DNA from 3 places in the Cupriavidus sp. FW216-B1 genome. Region 2 is predicted to be linked to each of the others. Evidence: predicted binding sites of a transcription regulator. Region 2 holds the regulator's gene; each other region holds the start of a gene.
What was found. Region 2 encodes LexA, which represses DNA repair genes until DNA is damaged. Its sites were predicted from a motif close to ACTGTATNNNNATACAGT; they were not measured.
Positions count from the first base shown of each region.

Region 1: a site for LexA is predicted at 1,750-1,767, ahead of AC3WXD_RS14665 (PA0069 family radical SAM protein). Genes of this name have one in related genera too.
Region 3: a site for LexA is predicted at 1,733-1,750, ahead of AC3WXD_RS04675 (CppA family protein). Genes of this name have one in related genera too.

Region 1 is NZ_JBYTEL010000006.1:41,084-44,354, forward strand. It holds gene AC3WXD_RS14660 (copper-transporting P-type ATPase) at 1-605, shown strand, start outside; gene AC3WXD_RS14665 (PA0069 family radical SAM protein) at 637-1,722, opposite strand; gene AC3WXD_RS14670 (Lrp/AsnC ligand binding domain-containing protein) at 1,842-2,345, opposite strand; gene AC3WXD_RS14675 (D-amino acid dehydrogenase) at 2,455-3,271, shown strand, end outside.
Region 2 is NZ_JBYTEL010000036.1:24,389-27,659, forward strand. It holds gene AC3WXD_RS33945 (asparaginase) at 1-763, opposite strand, end outside; gene lexA (transcriptional repressor LexA) at 1,024-1,680, shown strand; gene AC3WXD_RS33955 (hypothetical protein) at 1,801-1,971, shown strand; tRNA gene AC3WXD_RS33960 (tRNA-His) at 2,130-2,205, shown strand; gene AC3WXD_RS33965 (DUF808 domain-containing protein) at 2,917-3,271, shown strand, end outside.
Region 3 is NZ_JBYTEL010000001.1:1,072,619-1,075,889, forward strand. It holds gene ppk1 (polyphosphate kinase 1) at 1-1,485, shown strand, start outside; gene AC3WXD_RS04675 (CppA family protein) at 1,786-2,118, shown strand; gene AC3WXD_RS04680 (aldo/keto reductase) at 2,132-3,163, opposite strand.

The sequences.
Region 1 (3,271 bases), on a different contig from region 2:
TCATGTACCTGGCCGTCGACGGCACGCTGGCCGGCCTGCTGGCGGTGTCGGACCCGATCAAGGCGACCACGCCGGAAGCGCTGCGCAGCCTGCAGGCGCAGGGCATCCGCGTGGTGATGGCCACCGGCGACGGCGTGGCCACGGCCCGGGCCGTGGCCGGCAAGCTGGGGATCGGCGAATACCACGGCGAGGTCAGGCCGGCGGACAAGCTGGCGCTGGTCGCCCGGCTCCAGCAGGAAGGCCGCGTGGTGGCGATGGCCGGGGACGGCATCAACGATGCGCCGGCGCTGGCCAAGGCCGACGTCGGCATCGCGATGGGCACCGGCACGGACGTGGCCATGAACAGCGCCCAGGTCACGCTGGTGAAGGGCGACCTGCGCGGCATCGCCCGCGCCCGCAAGCTGTCCGAGGCGACCATCCGCAACATGAAGCAGAACCTCGGCTTTGCCTTCGTCTACAACGCGCTGGGCGTGCCGCTGGCGGCCGGCGTCCTGTATGGCGCGACCGGGATGCTGCTGTCGCCGATGTTCGCCGCGCTGGCCATGAGCCTGAGCTCGGTGTCGGTGGTCTCCAATGCGCTGCGCCTGCGGCGCGCGGCGGTGTAGGCCAGCGAGGGCGGACACCGCGCGCGGCGCGTCAGAACAGCGACTGCTGCGCGGACGGCGGCTCCGGCACGCGGAACAGGTCGGCCCGCAAGGGCGGGCGCTGCTGGTTGAGCCCGAAGCGGCGGCAGGCCTGCGCGAAGCGCTTGCCGACCAGCTCGGCGAAGATGCCGGTGCCGCGCATGCGCTGGCCGAATTCGGACTGGTTGTGCTTGCCGTCGCGGATCTGCTCGATCAGGCTCATGACGTGGCGGCGCCGCCCCGGGTAGTGCTGCTCCAGCCATTCGACGAAGAGGTCCCGCACCTCCAGAGGCAGGCGCAGCATGACGTAGCCGGCCGCCCCGGCGCCGGCCCCGGCGGCGGTCTCGAGCACGCGCTCGATGTCGAAGTCCGTCAGCGCCGGAATGATCGGCGCCACGATGACGCCGGTGGGAATGCCCTGCCCGGCCAGGCGCCGCACGCCCTCCATGCGCCTGGCCGGCGTATTGGCGCGCGGCTCGAGCCGCCGGGCGATGTCCGCGTCGAGCGTGCCGATCGAGACGTAGACCCGGGCCAGGCCCTTGGCCGCCATGCGGGCGAGGATGTCGGCGTCGCGCGTGACCAGCGACGATTTGGTCGTGATGGCCACCGGATGGTTGAATTCCTCCAGCACCTCCAGGATGGCGCGCGTCAGCCGGTGCTCCCGCTCGATCGGCTGGTAAGGGTCGGTATTGGTGCCGAGCGCGATCACCGAGGGCACGTAGTGCTTCTTGCTCAGTTCCCGCCGCAGCAGCTCGGCCGCGTTCGGCTTGGCGAACAGCTGCGTCTCGAAGTCCAGCCCCGGCGACAGCCCGAGGTAGGCGTGGGTCGGGCGCGCGAAGCAGTACGAGCAGCCGTGCTCGCAGCCGCGGTAGACGTTGATCGACTGGTCGAACGGGATGTCGGGCGACTGGTTGCGCGTGATGATCGATTTCGCCGCTTCGAGGACCACGATGGTCTTGCGCGGGGGCAGTTCGCCGTGGGCTTCCAGGACCGCCGCGAGGCCGTCGTCGTCGGGCTCGCGCGACCAGCCGTCGAAGCGGGATTCGACGTTGGAAAGCGCCCCGCGGCCGCGCTGGAAACCGGTCTTGAGTGACGCCATGACAACTCCTGCTGCGCGTTACGATGTACTGTATAAATATACAGTATCGAGGCGCCGCATGCAGGTTTTCCGGGGGCGTGGCGGCGCGCGGGAAAGCGCCGCGGGCTGGCGGGCCGCCCTCAGGCGAGCGGCGCCTTTTCGTCGACGGCGATCGCCAGCGTCTCCTTGATTTCCTCCATCACCACGTAGCTCTTGGACTGCGCGGCGCCGGGCAGCTGCAGCAGGATGTCGCCGAGCAGGCGGCGGTACTCGCCGATCTCGCGGATGCGCGCCTTGATGAGGTAGTCGAAATCGCCGGACACCAGATGGCATTCGAGCACTTCCGGGATGCGCGAGACCTCGCGGCGGAACTGCTCGAACATGTTGCCCGACTTGTTGCCCAGCGAGATCTCCACGAACACCAGCAGGCCGCTGCCCAGCAGGGCCGGATTGAGCCGCGCGTAGTAGCCCATGATCACGCCGTCGCGCTCCATGCGCTTGACCCGCTCGATGCAGGGCGTGATGGTCAGCCCGACGGCCTCGGCCAGCTCTTTCATCGACATCCGCCCGTCGGCCTGGAGCAGCGCCAGGATCTTGCGGTCCAGCCGGTCGAGGCTGCGCACCGGTTGCCGGCTCGTTCTCATGAGTAGTTCCTGTTTCCTTGAAAATTACGATAACTATGACTGCATATATTTAAATAGTATAGAGAGAATTACTTTATCCACCCTCTTTTTTGGTTTCGAGCCCCCGACTATGCGAGTTCTCGTCCTTGGCAGCGGTGTAATCGGCGTGACAAGCGCCTGGTATCTGGCCCGCGCCGGCCACGAAGTCACCGTGATCGACCGCGAGGCCGCGCCCGCGCTCGGCACCAGTTTCGCCAACGCCGGGCAGATCTCGCCCGGCTACGCATCGCCGTGGGCCGCGCCCGGGGTGCCGCTCAAGGCCATCAAGTGGATGTTCCAGGAACACGCGCCGCTGTCGGTGCGCCCGGACGGCACGCTGTTCCAGCTGCAGTGGATGTGGCAGATGCTGATGAACTGCTCGGCCGAGCGCTACGCCACCAACAAGGAACGCATGGTGCGGCTGGCCGAGTACAGCCGCGACTGCATCCGCGCGCTGCGCGCCGATACCGGCATCGCCTACGAAGGCCGCCAGCAAGGCACGCTGCAGGTCTTCCGCACGCAGGAGCAGCTCGACGGCGCCGCCAAGGACATCGCCGTGCTCGAGCAGGCCGGCGTGCCCTACCAGTTGCTGTCGCGCGGGGATCTCGCCGCGAGCGAACCGGCGCTGGCCGCGGTCAGCCACAAGCTGAGCGGCGGCCTGCGGCTGCCCAACGACGAGACCGGCGACTGCCAGTTGTTCACCACCCAGCTCGCGGCGATGGCCGAGGGCCTCGGCGTGAAGTTCCACTACGACCGCACCATCGACGGGCTGCTGACCCGCGGCGACACCGTCACCGGCGCGATGATCGGCGGCCAGCCGGTGACGGCCGACCTCGTGGTGGTGGCGCTGGGAAGCTGGTCGACGCCGTTCCTGAAGAACATCCTGCCGGGCCTCTCGAACCTGCCGG
Region 2 (3,271 bases):
GCGACTGGTGGATCGAGCCGTTGCCCGCGGCGGCCACCACGAGGCCGCTCACCCCGGCCGCGACCAGCGCATCGACCATCACCCGGCCCGGCTGCGCGTAGCTGGCCAGGATTTCCACCTGCGGCCACGCCGCCGGCACCGGCATGGCCGCGACCGGCAGCCGCAGCGGGGCGCGGGTGAAGCAGACGAAATCGTCCTGCACATAACCGACCGGGCCGCCCGCCGGCGAAGCGAAGGCGTTCACCGCCGCCGTGTGCGCCTTCACGGCGTCGCGCGCGGCGTGGATCTCCTGGTTGACGACCAGCAGCACGCCCTTCCCCGCCGACGCCGGATGGCTGGCCACGCGCACCGCGTCGAGCAGATTCAGCGGGCCGTCCGCGGACAGCGAAGTCGACGGCCGCATGGCCGCGGTCAGCACCACCGGCAGCGTGGCCTCGCAGGCCAGGTGCAGCACCATCGCCGTTTCCTCCAGCGTATCGGTGCCGTGCGTCACCACGATGCCGGCGACGTCGGGCTGCGCCGACCAGAAGCGGATCCGCTCGACCAGCCTGGACCAGAGCGCGAACGACATGTCCTTGCTGTCCACCTGCGCCACCTGCTCCGCCTCGATGCGCGCTACCTCGCCAAGCGCGGGCACGGCTCCGAGCAGCGCCGACACCGGCACCGTGGCGGCCTGGTACTTCGCGCTGCTGGCGGGATTGGACGAAGAACCGGCAATGGTGCCGCCGGTGGCAAGCACAACGACGCGACGCAGTGAGGACATGGCGGGGGACGTGTAGGAAGCCTGGAGTCGAAAAAAACGCGCGCCCGGAACGGGCACCGCGTGCCGCGGATTGTAACCCTGCGCATCCCGACACCCGCAAGGCGCGCCCGCAGGCAGGCGTGTTGCAAACTATTCGTCGATGCGCCGCGTCCTAAAAATTCCGCTTGCACTTCACTCGATACTGTATAAAATCACAGCATACTGTTTAAACGTACAGTGCCTTCCAATAACAGCGAAAACAACAGCGAACAACGGCGACTATGGCGACCCTGACACCGCGGCAGCAGCAGATTTTCGACCTGATTCGCAGCACTCTCCAGCACACCGGCTTTCCGCCCACGCGTGCCGAGATTGCCGCCAAGTTCGGCTTCTCCTCGCCCAATGCCGCGGAAGAGCATCTGCGCGCGCTGGCCCGCAAGGGCGTGATCGAACTCACCCCCGGCGCGTCGCGCGGCATCCGCCTCAAGGTATCGCGCAGCGACTCCGAGTTGCCCGACCAGTTCTCGCTGCCGATGGCGGGCGTCATGCAGCTGACGCTGCCGCTGGTCGGCCGCGTCGCCGCCGGCAGCCCGATCCTGGCCGCCGAACACATCGACCGCCAGTACCAGGTCGATGCCTCCGTCTTCGAAGTCCAGCCCGACTACCTGCTGCGCGTGCGCGGCCTGAGCATGCGCGACGCCGGCATCCTCGACGGCGACCTGCTCGCGGTCAAGCGCGCCAGCGAAGCCGCCAACGGGAAGATCGTCGTGGCCCGGCTCGGCGAGGACGTCACCGTCAAACGCCTCAACCGCCGCGGCGACACGATCGAACTGATCGCGGAGAACCCCGACTTCAGCAACATCATCGTCCAGCCGGACCGGGAAGAATTCTCCCTGGAAGGCATCGCCGTCGGCCTGATCCGTACCGGCGCGTTCTAAAAGCCCCAAGCCTCAAGTGCGGCTGGAGCGGGTTCGCCCGCCTCGAGCTGCACCCGATATGCCAACGCCATCCGCGCTGCGGATGCCGACAACTGTTGTTGCAAATCACCAGGTGTAGCCATGCTCCCAGCCAATCGCTTCTCCACCCGCCGCCCCGTCAAGCCCGTTCCGTTCCGCCAGTCCAAAGGCGTGCGCATCTACCAGGGCGCGCAGCGGCGCACGATGGTCGGCAGCATGGCCGCCATCTGCCGCATGCTCGAACTGGAAGACCTTCCCAAGCTGTCCGTGTAATGGCGCGTGCCACGTGGTGGCGCAGCGTGGAGACGGTTGCCATTCGCCGCATGCGCCAGCCTCATGAAATTTTTTGAGGCGAAGTACTAGCCATGTGCCAATGAAGTTTGTATAATCTTGTTTTTCGTCGATCAGCACTCAGCTGAAAGACAACGACGGTGGCTGTAGCTCAGTTGGTAGAGTCCAGGATTGTGATTCCTGTCGTCGTGGGTTCGAGTCCCATCAGCCACCCCAGAATTCTCTTCGGTATCGACGGCTTAAGCATTAACCAGCCGTTCGCGATACAAGATATCCGATAAAAGCGGATATACCCAACGGCGCCTCTGGCGCCGTTTTTGTTTTCTGCCGCTGGCAAGCATCGCACCGATGCTCCAATTTGCCATTGCCCGGACTCCCCTCCTCAAACCAACGTCGCCAGTTGACCCGCTTATCGCGCATGCGAGGCCGGCCATTTTGCAATTGTTGACAGTCAAACGGTACGTTGCTTCTTATGCTGGCCGCGGCACCATCCCCTTGGTGCTCATATTCGACACTTCCCGATGCCGCTGCGCTGCTCCCCCGGCCCAGCGGCTTTTTTTTGGCGGAACGGCGGCCGCAGCCGCGGTGACAGTTGTTGACAGTCCATGTCTCCGCATCCTGATAGCCTTCAATCTCGCATCGTCATCCTCCGCTGGGTACGGTGCGGCTTCCTGTCCCCGCCGGGCATTCGTGTCCGGCGGGGTTTTCTTTTTTGGCCGATGCGTGGTTCCGATGTCTTGCGGACTTCGGGACCTGACCGCCATCGAGTGGCCATGCAAGATGCCCCGGCCACTGCCTCTCGATTCATGGCGGACATGCCATCCACATGGGGAAGGCATTATCCTGACACCGCACTCCCCATGCGCGCGGAAATTGCGGGGCGACGCTGTTTGTCCCGATACCCACTACACACCAGGAGATCTGGATATGGCCGGCTCGAGCCTCTTGCTGCTGATCGACGACATCACCTCGATCCTTGACGACATCGCGTCCATGAGCAAGCTCGCCGCCAAGAATACCGCCGGCGTGCTCGGCGACGATCTCGCTCTCAACGCGCAGCAAGTCACGGGCATGAAGGCCGACCGGGAGCTGCCGGTGGTGTGGGCAGTGGCAAAGGGATCGCTGCGCAACAAGGCAATCCTGGTGCCGTCCGCGCTGGCGATCAGCGCCGCGATTCCGTGGGCGATCACGCCCCTGCTGATGATGGGCGGCGCCTTTCTCTGCTACGAGGGATTCGAGAAGATTGCGCACAGCCTGCTGCATCGGCGGAAGGCACCGGAGG
Region 3 (3,271 bases), on a different contig from region 2:
CTGCTGCCGAGCAAGATCTCGGGCTGCCCGCACGGCTTCGTGTTCCTGTCTTCGATCCTGCATGCGCACGTGGGCGAGCTGTTTCCCGGCATGCGCGTGCGCGGCTGCTACCAGTTCCGCGTCACCCGCAACAGCGAGCTGTTCGTCGACGAGGACGAAGTGCGCAACCTGCGCGACGCGCTGCAGGGCGAGCTGCCGCAGCGGCACCTGGGCGACGCGGTGCGCCTCGAGGTGGCGGACAACTGCTCGCCCAAGATGACGCGCTTCCTGCAAGGCCAGTTCGGACTGGAAGAGACCGAGGTCTTCGCCGTCAACGGGCCGGTCAACCTCGTGCGGCTGCTGCCGGTGCCCGACAGCGTCGCGCGCGACGACCTCAAATACCCGCCGTGCCGGCCCGGCCTGCCGAAGGCGCTCCAGCAGGAGCAGACCGACATGTTCCGCGCCATCCGCGACGGCGACATCCTGCTGCACCACCCCTACCAGTCGTTCGCGCCCGTGGTGGACTTCATCCGCCAGGCCGCCGAAGACCCGGACGTGATGGCGATCAAGCAGACGGTGTACCGCGCCGGCAACGACTCGGCCCTGCTCGACGCGCTGATCGGCGCGGCGCGGCGCGGCAAGGAAGTCAGCGTGGTGGTGGAGCTGCTGGCCCGCTTCGACGAGGAAGCCAACATGAACTGGGCCGCGCAGCTCGAGGAAGCCGGCGCGCACGTGGTGTACGGCGTGGTGGGCTACAAGGCGCACGCCAAGATGGCGCTGGTGGTGCGGCGCGAGGGCGGCAAGCTGCGCCGCTACGTGCATCTTTCCACCGGCAACTACCATTCGCAGACCGCCCGCAACTTCACCGACATCGGCCTGTTTACCTGCAAGGAAGCCATCGCCGCCGACGTGGCCAACGTGTTCTCGCAACTGACCGGGCTCGGCCATCCCGGCACGCTCGCGCACCTGTGGCAGTCGCCGTTCACCATGCACGCGGCGCTGATCGAGGCCATCCGCCGCGAGGCCAGGCACGCCAGGGCCGGCCGCAAGGGCCTGATCATCGCCAAGATGAACGCGCTGCTGGAGCCGAAGATCATCGAGGCGCTGTACCAGGCTTCGTGCGACGGCGTGAAGATCGAGCTGATCGTGCGCGGCGCCTGCGCGCTGCGGCCCGGCCTGCCGGGGCTGTCGGAGAACATCCGGGTGCGCTCCGTGCTCGGCCGCTTCCTCGAGCACGAGCGCATCTTCTATTTCTACAACGACAAGGCCGAGGACGTGCGCCTGTCCAGCGCCGACTGGATGGAGCGCGACTTCTTCCGCCGCGTCGAGATCTGCTTCCCGGTGCTGGACAAGGCCCTCAAGAAGCGCGTGATCGAGGAAGGCCTCAAGCGCTATCTCAAGGACAACCGCGATACCTGGGAGCTGGAGCCGGACGGCAGCTACCGGCGCCGGCGCGGCCACCGGCTGGTGTCCGCCCAGGACACGCTGATGAACCAGTTGGCGTAGCGCCCCCTCGACATCGCCCGCGTCCGGGCCGGCCGGCGCCGCCTCATCGCGGCAGATCGCCGGCCGTCCGGCGCGGCATCCGCCACGCTTTCCCCACCTCATCACCCATTGCCGCAACCGGCACTGCCGCCGTCCGGCCCGGGCAATCCCGGGCCGGCTGCCAGCCGCCGCGCCGGCATTGGCGGGCAGGTTATTCATAAGCCACATCCATTCCCCCGAATCCGCCGTTCCTTGAAATCCCCCGATTACTGTATATATTTACAGTTACTGTATGCATGAACAGTATTTCAGGAGCCCATCATGGAACATCTGGTCCGGGTCCAGAACGAATACGACCGCCAGGTCCTCGCGTGGCTGCGCGCGCGGGTCGGCGACGCGGCCCTCGCGGCGGCAGCGCAGCGGCTGACCGGGGAACGCAAACCCTACCTGTCCACGATCTGCCGCAGCCTGAACGTCACGCCGCCGCCGCGGCGCTCGCTGCGCGCGCAGGCCAACCGCGCCACGCGCGAAGTCGGGGACCGCTACCTCGCCTCGATCCGCCAGATGCTGGCGCGCCCGGCGCCCGCGGCGCGGCACGCGGTGGCACTGGCCGCTTCCCAGCCGCCGTCGGTGCTGGCCGGGAACCCCCGCTGACAAGACTGCCGGCTCAGCGCTCGCTGTCGAGAAACGCCATCTGTTCCTCGCCGTAGCGCGTGCCGGCCACGGCTTCGCGCGGCACCGCCTGCTCGATGCGGGCCATGTCCTGCGCCGACAGCGGCAACCGCAGCGACCCCAGCGCGCCCTCCAGCTGCGCCAGCGAGCGCGAGCCGACCAGCGGCACGATCTGCACGCCGAGCGCGCGGCCCTTGGCCAGCACCCAGGCGATCGCCACCTGCACCGTGGTCGCGCCCAGTTCCTGCGCCACCTGCCCGAGGGCAGCCACGAGCTGCTGGTTGCGGCCCAGGTTCTCGCCGGTGAAGCGCGGCAGGTGGGCGCGGAAATCCCGCGGCCCGGTGGGGCGCGAGCCGCTGATCAGGCCGCGCGACAGCACGCCGTAGGCGGTCACGCCGATGCCCAGCCGCCTGAGCACGGGGAAGATGCCGGCCTCCGGCCCGCGGCTGAGCAGCGAATATTCGATCTGCAGGTCGCTGACCGGATGCACCTTGTGGGCGCGCTCGATGATCTCCGGCCCCACTTCCGACAGGCCGATATGGCGCACGTAGCCGGCCTTCACGAGATCGGCCACGGCGCCGATGGTGTCCTCCACCGGCACGGCCGGGTCGTGCCGCGACATGCGGTAGATGTCGATGTGGTCGGTGCCGAGCCGCTGCAGGCTGTAGGTGATGAAGTTCTTCACCGCCTGCGGGCGCCCGTCCATGCCCAGCCAGTTGCCGTCGGGCGCGCGCAGCGAGCCGTACTTGACGGACACCAGCGCCTGCCCGCGGCGGCCCCGGAGCGCCTCGCCGATCAGCATCTCGTTGTGGCCGGCGCCGTAGAAGTCGCCGGTGTCGAGCAGGTTGATGCCGGCGTCCAGCGCCGCGTGGATGGTGGCGATGCTCTGGCCGCGGTCATTGGCGCCGTAGAAATCGGACATGCCCATGCAGCCCAGGCCCAGCGCCGACACCTGCTGCGGCCCGTGCGCGCCGAGCGCGGCCAGGGGAACCCCGGGGGATTGGGAAGACTGGGACGACGTGCTCATGTGAATCTCCTTCGCATCGTTGAATCGGTGAAGGCAGTCTATTGTGCTAACGGATGCGTATAAACTGCGAAACGAAGAAATCACTATTCCCTATATTCAGAACAATCC